DNA from 3 places in the Streptomyces sp. NPDC006610 genome. Region 3 is predicted to be linked to each of the others. Evidence: predicted binding sites of a transcription regulator. Region 3 holds the regulator's gene; each other region holds the start of a gene.

The links. Region 3 encodes HrcA, which represses chaperone genes, less so after heat shock. Its sites were predicted from a motif close to TTNGCACTCNGNNNNNCNGAGTGCNAA; they were not measured.
Region 1: a site for HrcA is predicted at 1,825-1,851, ahead of groES (co-chaperone GroES). Genes of this name have one in related genera too.
Region 2: a site for HrcA is predicted at 1,993-2,019, ahead of groL (chaperonin GroEL). Genes of this name have one in related genera too.

The regions. Positions count from the first base shown of each region.
Region 1 is NZ_JBEXOP010000004.1:112,574-115,846, forward strand. Features, by position in the region: gene groL (chaperonin GroEL) at 1-1,242, opposite strand, end outside; gene groES (co-chaperone GroES) at 1,370-1,678, opposite strand; gene ABZY13_RS04895 (polysaccharide deacetylase family protein) at 1,946-2,647, opposite strand; gene ABZY13_RS04900 (polysaccharide deacetylase family protein) at 2,644-3,273, opposite strand, start outside.
Region 2 is NZ_JBEXOP010000012.1:63,220-66,492, reverse strand. Features, by position in the region: gene groL (chaperonin GroEL) at 207-1,829, opposite strand; gene ABZY13_RS12470 (cold-shock protein) at 2,345-2,548, opposite strand; gene ABZY13_RS12465 (ubiquitin-like small modifier protein 1) at 2,957-3,232, opposite strand.
Region 3 is NZ_JBEXOP010000005.1:188,716-191,988, forward strand. Features, by position in the region: gene ABZY13_RS06425 (nitronate monooxygenase) at 1-71, opposite strand, end outside; gene dnaJ (molecular chaperone DnaJ) at 318-1,454, opposite strand; gene hrcA (heat-inducible transcriptional repressor HrcA) at 1,455-2,471, opposite strand; gene ABZY13_RS06440 (MBL fold metallo-hydrolase) at 2,634-3,273, shown strand, end outside.

The DNA of each region.
Region 1 (3,273 bases), on a different contig from region 3:
ACCGGAGACGATGCCCTCCTCGACCGCGGCGCGGGTCGCGGAGATGGCGTCCTCCAGACGGTGCTTCTTCTCCTTCAGCTCCACCTCGGTGGCGGCGCCGACCTTGATCACGCACACGCCGCCGGCCAGCTTCGCGAGGCGCTCCTGGAGCTTCTCGCGGTCCCAGTCGGAGTCGGTGTTCTCGATCTCGGCCTTGATCTGCGCGACGCGGCCCTGCACGTCCTCGGACTTGCCGGCGCCGTCGACGATCGTGGTGTCGTCCTTGGTGACGGTGACGCGGCGGGCGGTGCCGAGCACGTCCAGACCGACCTGGTCGAGCTTGAGGCCGACCTCCTCGGAGATGACCGTGGCGCCGGTGAGGACCGCCATGTCCTGCAGCATCGCCTTGCGGCGGTCGCCGAAGCCGGGGGCCTTGACGGCGGTGGCGTTGAAGGTGCCGCGGATCTTGTTCACCACGAGGGTGGAGAGGGCCTCGCCCTCGACGTCCTCGGCGATGATCAGCAGCGGCTTGGAGGCGTTCGTCTGGATGATCTTCTCCAGCAGCGGCAGGAGGTCCGCGATGGCGGAGATCTTGCCCTGGTGGATGAGGATGTACGGCTCGTCGAGGACGGCCTCCATGCGCTCCTGGTCCGTCACGAAGTACGGCGACAGGTAGCCCTTGTCGAAGGCCATGCCCTCGGTGAAGTCCAGCTCCAGACCGAAGGTGTTGGACTCCTCGACGGTGATGACGCCGTCCTTGCCGACCTTGTCCATCGCCTCGGCGATCAGCTCGCCGACCTGCTGGTCCTGGGCGGACAGCGCGGCCACGGCGGCGATGTCGGACTTCTCGTCGATCGGGCGGGCCGAGGCGAGCAGGTCGTCCGAGACCGCCTTGACGGCGGCGTCGATGCCCTTCTTCAGGGCGGCCGGGGAGGCGCCCGCGGCGACGTTCTTCAGGCCCTCGCGGACCAGCGCCTGGGCCAGGACCGTGGCGGTGGTGGTGCCGTCGCCCGCGATGTCGTTGGTCTTGGTCGCCACCTCCTTGACGAGCTGGGCGCCGAGGTTCTCGTACGGGTCCTCGATCTCGACCTCGCGGGCGATCGTGACACCGTCGTTGGTGATGGTGGGAGCGCCGAACTTCTTGTCGATGACGACGTTGCGGCCCTTGGGGCCGATCGTCACCTTCACCGTGTCGGCGAGCTTGTTGACGCCGCGCTCGAGGGCGCGACGGGCGTCCTCGTCGAACTTCAGGATCTTCGCCATGGCAGCGGGAGCCCTCTCGGAAAGTCAGGGGTAAAGAAACTGCGCCCCGGGCGCCCGGCTTCTTATGGGTCGCGGGGGGCCAGGGGCGCAGCTGGAAGCAAAGGTGCCTCGGGTGGTGCCGGGTGAACTACTTCTCGATGATCGCGAGCACGTCGCGGGCCGAGAGGACGAGGTACTCCTCGCCGTTGTACTTCACCTCGGTGCCGCCGTACTTGCTGTAGAGCACGACGTCGCCGACGGAGACGTCGAGCGGAAGGCGGTTGCCGTCCTCGAAGCGGCCCGGGCCCACGGCCAGGACGACGCCCTCCTGGGGCTTCTCCTTGGCGGTGTCCGGAATGACCAGGCCAGAGGCCGTGGTCTGCTCGGCGTCCAGCGGCTGGACCACAATGCGGTCCTCGAGCGGCTTGATGGCAACCTTGGAGCTGGCGGTCGTCACGATCCGACCTCCCCCTTCGGAGATCTCACGGGGTTAACTGTCTGAGGTGGCGACCAGGTCGATCCGTCGTCGCGGGTGCCGGACCTGCCCGTCGCGTTGTTGGCACTCTCCTGGGGGGAGTGCCAGACCTGAGACTATGACTGCGGTTAGCACTCGGTCAAGCGGAGTGCCAATGCCGTGCGGCGCGTCGCGGGGTTCCCGGGCGACCGACGGCTTCCCGGGCGCCCTGCGTTCGCGCTCGCGTCGACCCGGAGGCCGCCTTCGGTGTCACCTCACGTAGTCCTCCAGGCGGGCCACCCTCAGCCCCGCCCTCCGGATCTCGCGCAGAAGCGATCTGGTGCGTTCGTGCAGGGGCGGGGACGCGGCGTCCGCCGACGGGAGGGTGACGACGTCGCCGGGGCGGAGGCGGGCCGGGGCGGAGCGGAAGGCCAGGGTGTCGGACGGCATCGTGGCGCGCCACAGGACGACCGCCGTGATGCCGCAGTCGGCCGCCGCGCGCAGGGTGGTGCGGTCGTAGGCGCCGTGCGGCGGGCGGAAGAGGTGCGGTCGGACGCCGAAGCGGGCGCGGAGTTTGCGTTGCTGGCCGCAGATCTCGGCGCGCTGGCCGGCGTAGGGCAGGCCGCGCAGGGCGGTGTGGTCGAGGGTGTGGTTCTGGAGGGTCGCGCCGACCGCGCGCAGGCGGGCGAAGTGGGCGTAGCCCGGGCCCACGACGCTGTCCGTGAGGAACATGCTGACGGGCAGCCGCAGTTCGCGGACCATGGCGACGAAGCGGGGGTCCTTCTCCGCGCCGTCGTCGTAGGTCAGGAAGACGACCGGATCGCGGGTGGGGACGTGGTCGACCACCGGGGGCAGGCGCCGGTGGCCCGCCGGGTGGTCGCCGCGCGCGGGGCGGCCGTCGGGGGCGACGGGCTGGGTGCAGCCGCACAGGAGGGCCAGGAGCAGCACGGCCGCCCGCCGGCGGTGGCTCACAGGTAGTCCTCCAGGCGGCCCACCGCGTAGCCCTCGGCCGTGACCTTGTCGAGGAAGCGGCGGATCATGTCGGGCATGGTGCCCTTCCAGTCGTCGCGGCCCCGGAAGTGGCTGAGGACGATGTCGCCCGGGCGCAGCCGGCGGTCCCATTCGCGGTAGTCCCAGCGGTCGGCGAAGACCTCCTCGTTCCAGAGGGGGACGTGGGTGATGCCGCAGGACTTGGCGGCGCGCAGGGTGTCCCGGTTGTAGTTGCCGAAGGGCGGGCGGAAGAGGGCGGGGCGCTTGCCGTAGCGCTTCTCGATGACGTCCTGCATGCCGCAGATCTCGCGCTTCTGCTCGGCGTACGACAGTCCGGGCAGGTAGGGGTGGCGCAGGGTGTGGTTGTGCAGGGCGACGCCGCCGGACTGCATCCGCTTGAAGTAGCCGTAGTCCTCCTTGACCAGGTAGTCGCTGAGGAAGGCGCTGTAGGGGACGCGCAGTTCGCGCATCATGCGCAGGAACTCGGGGTCCTTCTCCGCGCCGTCGTCGATGGTGAGGAAGACGACCTTGCGGTCGGTGGGGACGGTGGTGAAGACCGGCGGCAGGTTCAGCTCGCGGTGGTCGTCGACCTCGAAGCCCTCGCGGGT
Region 2 (3,273 bases), on a different contig from region 3:
AGGGATCGGATACCGCTCAGTATGTGCATGTGCAACAAGCGGTGTCCAGATCGCATTCCCGGGAGCCGCGGATCCCGTTCCCGGGAGCCGGAGAAGGCAGACGGACCCGCACCTGGCCGCCGCGGAAACGCGCGTGGGCGGCACCCCCCCGTCGTACGGGGAGTGCCGCCCACGGCACGGAAGGACGGTACCGATCCTCGGAAGGATCAGAAGTCCATGTCACCGCCCGGCATGCCGCCGCCGGCCGGCGCGGCGGCCTTCTCCGGCTTGTCGGCGATGACGGCCTCGGTGGTGAGGAACAGCGCGGCGATGGAGGCGGCGTTCTGCAGCGCGGAACGGGTCACCTTCGCCGGGTCGATGATGCCTTCGGCGACCAGGTCGACGTACTCACCGGTCGCGGCGTTCAGGCCGTGGCCCGGGGTGAGGTTGCGGACCTTCTCCACCACGACGCCGCCCTCGAGGCCGGCGTTGACGGCGATCTGCTTCAGCGGGGCCTCGAGCGCCAGCTTGACGGCGGCGGCACCGGTGGCCTCGTCGCCCTCGAGCTCCAGCTTCTCGAACACCTGGGAGGCCTGGAGCAGGGCCACGCCACCACCGGCGACGATGCCCTCCTCGACGGCCGCCTTGGCGTTGCGCACGGCGTCCTCGATGCGGTGCTTGCGCTCCTTGAGCTCCACCTCGGTGGCGGCGCCGGCCTTGATGACCGCGACACCGCCGGCGAGCTTCGCCAGGCGCTCCTGCAGCTTCTCGCGGTCGTAGTCCGAGTCGCTGTTCTCGATCTCGGCGCGGATCTGGTTCACGCGGCCCTGGACCTGCTCCGCGGAGCCGGCGCCGTCCACGATGGTGGTCTCGTCCTTGGTGATGACGACCTTGCGGGCGCGGCCCAGGAGGTCCAGGGTCGCGTTCTCCAGCTTGAGGCCGACCTCCTCGGAGATGACCTCGCCGCCCGTGAGGATGGCGATGTCGCCGAGCATGGCCTTGCGGCGGTCGCCGAAGCCCGGGGCCTTGACGGCGACGGACTTGAAGGTGCCGCGGATCTTGTTGACGACCAGGGTCGACAGGGCCTCGCCCTCGACGTCCTCGGCGATGATCAGCAGCGGCTTGCCCGACTGCATGACCTTCTCCAGGAGCGGGAGCAGGTCCTTGACGTTGGAGATCTTGGAGTTGGCGATGAGGATGTAGGGGTCCTCGAGCGAGGCCTCCATCCGCTCCATGTCGGTGGCGAAGTACGCCGAGATGTAGCCCTTGTCGAAGCGCATGCCCTCGGTGAGCTCGAGCTCCAGACCGAAGGTCTGCGACTCCTCGACCGTGATGACGCCTTCCTTGCCGACCTTGTCCATCGCCTCGGCGATCAGCTCGCCGATCTGGGTGTCGGCGGCGGAGATGGAGGCCGTGGAGGCGATCTGCTCCTTGGTCTCGACCTCCTTGGCCTGGTCGAGCAGGGCGGCGGAGACGGCCTCGACGGCCTTCTCGATGCCGCGCTTCAGGGCCATCGGGTTGGCGCCGGCCGCGACGTTGCGCAGACCCTCGCGCACCAGGGCCTGGGCCAGCACGGTCGCCGTGGTCGTACCGTCGCCGGCGACGTCGTCCGTCTTCTTGGCGACTTCCTTGACCAGCTCGGCGCCGATCTTCTCGTACGGGTCCTCGAGCTCGATCTCCTTGGCGATGGAGACACCATCGTTGGTGATCGTGGGGGCGCCCCACTTCTTCTCGAGGACGACGTTGCGGCCCTTGGGGCCGAGCGTCACCTTCACGGCGTCCGCGAGCTGGTTCATGCCGCGCTCGAGGCCGCGCCGCGCCTCCTCGTCGAACGCGATGATCTTGGCCATGTGAAGTGGTCCCTCCAGGACTGGGGGTGATTCCTTCGGACCGCGCCCGCGCCCGCGACGGACGGCTCGCCGGCCCCGTGGTTCCTTGCCCCACCTGGCCCGCGGGCCTCACCGACCCGGTCCTTCTTTGTCACTCTCACCTTCAGAGTGCTAACGCCAATGATTAGCACTCGGGTGTGGTGAGTGCAAGCGCCTCCCGGCATCCGGCCACCCGGAGGCGTGGGTCCGGACAGCCGGAAGCGCGGGTCCCGACCGCCGGAAGCGGCGGATCCGCGGACGGCCGAAGGCGACGGACCCGGAGGCCGGAGGCGGACCCGGAGGCCGGAGGCGCGGGCCCGGACAGCCAGAGGCGCGGGCCCGGACGGCCAGAGGCGTGGGGCCGGACGGCCGGAGGCGGACCCGGAGGCGGGCCCGGACGGCCGGGGACGCGGGCCCGGACAGCCGAAGGGCCCGCACCCCTGGGGATGCGGGCCCTTCGGAGAAAGACCTTCGCCTGCGGTGGTCGGTCGCGCGTTTCAGGCAGTGACGCGGACCATGTCGGCCTGCGGGCCCTTCTGACCCTGCGAGATCTCGAACTCGACTCGCTGGCCCTCTTCGAGGGTCCGGTACCCGTCCATCTGGATCGCGCTGTAGTGGACGAAGACGTCCGCACCACCGTCGACCGCGATGAAGCCGTACCCCTTCTCCGCGTTGAACCACTTGACGGTGCCCTGAGCCATGCCTAACTCCCCTATTACTGGCCCTTGCACAGATCCACACTTCGCGGACCCGGGTCAGATCTCACCCCCCAATGGCTGGGGGCGTGCGCCGGAACGCGTCGACCGCGGCCGAATGTATCTGTCCAACTGCCGTCTGCAACAGGTCAGTCGGACGAGAAATCTGGGCGCGAGCGGTCGGGAATTTACGGAAAATCCGCCAGACTTCAGGGCAAGCCGGACCGCGGAAAAGGCCAGGATGGCCGAAAAGGATCGCACACTTTGGCTACTTCTCGACGGAAGCGCAGCGTTCCACATATGCGCCCGGCAAGGTGAAAGGGGGCGCGTTCCCCAACTCTACCGTGCTCAATCACATTGAATGGCCCCCTCCGCTTCTCTTGGGGAGGGGGCCATTCAACGGACGTCCGGTGTTCAGCCGCCGGCGACGGCGGGGATGATCGACACGCCCGCGCCGTCCGGGGTGGCGGTGTCCAGACCCTGTTCAAAACGGACGTCGTCGTCGTTGACGTACACGTTGACGAAGCGGCGCAGCTTGCCCTGGTCGTCCAGGACGCGGGCGGCGATGCCCGTGTGGTTCTTCTCCAGGTCGGCGATGACCTCGCCGAGGGTGGCCCCCTCGGCGGCGACCTCGGCCTTCCCGCCCGTGTAGGTGCGCAGGATGGTGGGGATGCGGACGGTGACGCTCATGGCTCGGTGACCTCCGGTCGGGGTGGCTGGCGTACGCGGAT
Region 3 (3,273 bases):
ACGGAGACGCCGCCCGCCATGGGGGCCTGCACGATCGGATGCGGGAAGAGATCGGTCAGCGCGGAGGACATGACGGCATGGTGTCACGTCCTCCCGACGGCACCGAATCGGGCCTGGCCTTGGCACGGGCCACCGTCACGCGGCCCGCGGCCGGTGGGCGGCCGGTGGGTTCACCGCCCGTCGAACGCATCCTTCAGCCGAGGGAAAAGCCCTTGTCGCCCCGGCCGACCGTGCCCACCCGGGGGACGGCCCCCGGACCCCCGGCAGCCCCGCCCCCCCAGCCGGCCGACGCTGCCCGACGACCGCCGCCGACCCCGTCACCGCCCGTTGAACGCATCCTTCAGCCGAGAGAAAAGCCCTTGTTGCCCCGGCTGAAACTGGCCCTGCGGGCGTTCCTCACCCCGCAGTTTGGCCAGTTCGCGCAGGAGGCGCTCCTGGTCCGGGTCGAGTTTGTTGGGGGTCTGCACCTCGACGTGGACGATCAGGTCGCCCCGGCCGCCGCCGCGCAGATGGGTGACGCCGCGGCCGTGCAGCGGGATCGACTGGCCGGACTGGGTGCCGGGCCGGATGTCGACCTCCTCCATGCCGTCCAGCGTCTCCAGCGGCACCTTGGTGCCGAGGGCCGCCGCCGTCATGGGGATCGTGACCGTGCAGTGCAGGTCGTCGCCGCGCCGCTGGAAGGTCGGGTGCGGCAGCTCGTGGATCTCGACGTACAGGTCGCCGGCCGGGCCGCCGCCGGGGCCGACCTCGCCCTCGCCCGCGAGCTGGATCCGGGTGCCGTTGTCGACGCCGGCCGGGATCTTCACGGTCAGCGTGCGGCGGGAGCGGACGCGTCCGTCGCCGGCGCACTCCGGGCACGGGTTCGGCACGACGGTGCCGAAGCCCTGGCACTGCGGGCACGGCCGGGAGGTCATGACCTGACCCAGGAACGAGCGCGTGACCTGGGAGACCTCGCCCCGGCCCCGGCACATGTCGCACGTCTGCGCCGCGGTCCCGGGCGCCGCGCCCTCGCCGCTGCAGGTGGCGCACACGACGGCCGTGTCGACCTGGAGGTCCTTGGTGGTGCCGAAGGCGGCCTCGTCCAGCTCCACCTCGATCCGGATCATCGCGTCCTGGCCCCGGCGGGTGCGCGAGCGCGGCCCGCGCTGCGACGCCGTGCCGAAGAACGCGTCCATGATGTCCGAGAAGTTCCCGAAGCCGCCCGCGCCGAAGCCGCCCGCTCCGGCGCCGCCGCCCTGCGAGAGGGGGTCGCCGCCGAGGTCGTAGACCTGCTTCTTCTGCGGGTCCGAGAGCACCTCGTAGGCGGCGTTGATCTCCTTGAACCGCTCCTGCGTCTTCGGATCGGGGTTGACGTCAGGGTGCAGCTCGCGCGCGAGCCTGCGGAAGGCCTTCTTGATCTCTTCCTGCGACGCGTCGCGGCGCACGCCGAGAACGGCGTAATAGTCCGTGGCCACTTACGACTCCGCCAGGATCTGTCCGACGTACCGTGCCACCGCTCGTACCGCTCCCATCGTTCCCGGGTAATCCATGCGGGTCGGTCCGACCACGCCGAGCTTGGCGACTGCCTCGCCGCCCGAACCGTAGCCCACCGACACCACCGACGTGGAGGTGAGTCCCTCGTGGGCGTTCTCGTGCCCGATGCGCACGGTCATGCCCGAATCCTTCGCCTCGCCAAGCAACTTGAGGAGGACGACCTGCTCCTCCAGCGCCTCCAGCACGGGCCGGATGGTGAGGGGGAAGTCATGTCCGAAGCGGGTGAGATTGGCGGTGCCGCCGATCATCAGCCGCTCCTCGGTCCGCTCCACCAGCGTCTCCAGCAGGGTGGAGAGCACCGTCTGGACCGTGCCGCGGTCCTCCTTCTCGAAGGCCTCCGGCAGATCCTGCACCAGCTGCGGCACGTCCGTGAACCGGCGCCCCGCGACGCGGCTGTTCAGCCGCGCCCGCAGGTCCGCCAGGGACGCCTCGCCGAACGGCGCCGGGCAGTCGATCACCCGCTGCTCGACCCGGCCGGTGTCCGTGATCAGCACCAGCATCACACGCGCGGGCGCCAGCGACAGCAGCTCGACATGGCGCACCGTCGACCGCGTGAGCGACGGGTACTGCACCACCGCGACCTGCCGGGTGAGCTGCGCCAGCAGCCGCACCGTGCGCGCCACCACGTCGTCGAGGTCGACGGCGCCGTCGAGGAAGTTCTGGATCGCGCGCCGCTCGGGCGCGGTCAGCGGCTTGACCTCGGCCAGCTTGTCGACGAAGAGGCGGTAGCCCTTGTCCGTGGGGATGCGCCCGGCGCTGGTGTGCGGCTGCGCGATGTACCCCTCGTCCTCCAGGGCCGCCATGTCGTTGCGGACGGTGGCCGGGGAGACGCCGAGGCTGTGCCGTTCGGTGAGGGCCTTGGAGCCGACCGGCTCCTCGGTTCCGACGTAGTCCTGGACGATGGCGCGCAGGACCTGCAGCCTTCGTTCACTGAGCATTCGCGCACACCTCCAGCGGTTCGCCCCTTGACGCTCCCCCTGGCACTCTGCGCACGCGAGTGCCAGCCTTACCCGGCCCAGTGTACGGCTGCCGGGTACGCCCCGGGCAAGGCCGGTCCCGCCGGGGTCGTGCCGTCGGGGACGTGAGGCTAGCGTCGCCGTATGACGGTGACTTGGGAAGAGGCGGGGTGGGAGCGGGTGGCGGCCGGGGTCGGCCGGCGGCGTCTGCCCGGGTGGGACTGCACGGCCGGGCTGGTGCTCGGGAAGGGCGCCGCGCTGCTGATCGACGCGGGGTCGGGGCTCGCGGAGGGGGCGATGCTGGGCGCGCGGGCGCGGGAGGTCGCCGGCCACCGTGTGACCCATCTCGCGCTGACCCACCCGCACTTCGACCATGTCTTCGGGGCGGCGGCGGTCGCGGGCGCGCAGGTGTACGGCGCGGTGGGCGTGGACGCGGCGCTCACCTCGCCCCGCGGGCGGGAGGAGCTGCGGGCGGACGCCGTGCGCAACGGCCTGGACGCGGAGACGGCCCGGGAGGCGGCGGACGGTCTGACCGCGCCGGCCCATCTGGTCAGCGGCGAGTGGACGCTGGACCTGGGCCCCGGCCGCCAGGTGCTGCTGGCGAACGTCGGCCCCGGGCACACCGCCCACGATCTGGCGGTGCTGGTGCCGGGCGACCCGGAGGTCGTCTTCTGCGGCGACCTGGTCGAGGAGTCCGGCGAGCCGCAGGCCGGCCCGGACGCGGTGCCGTCGCGCTGGCCGGCCGCGCTGGACCGGCTGCTGGACCTCGGGGGCGAGGACGCGG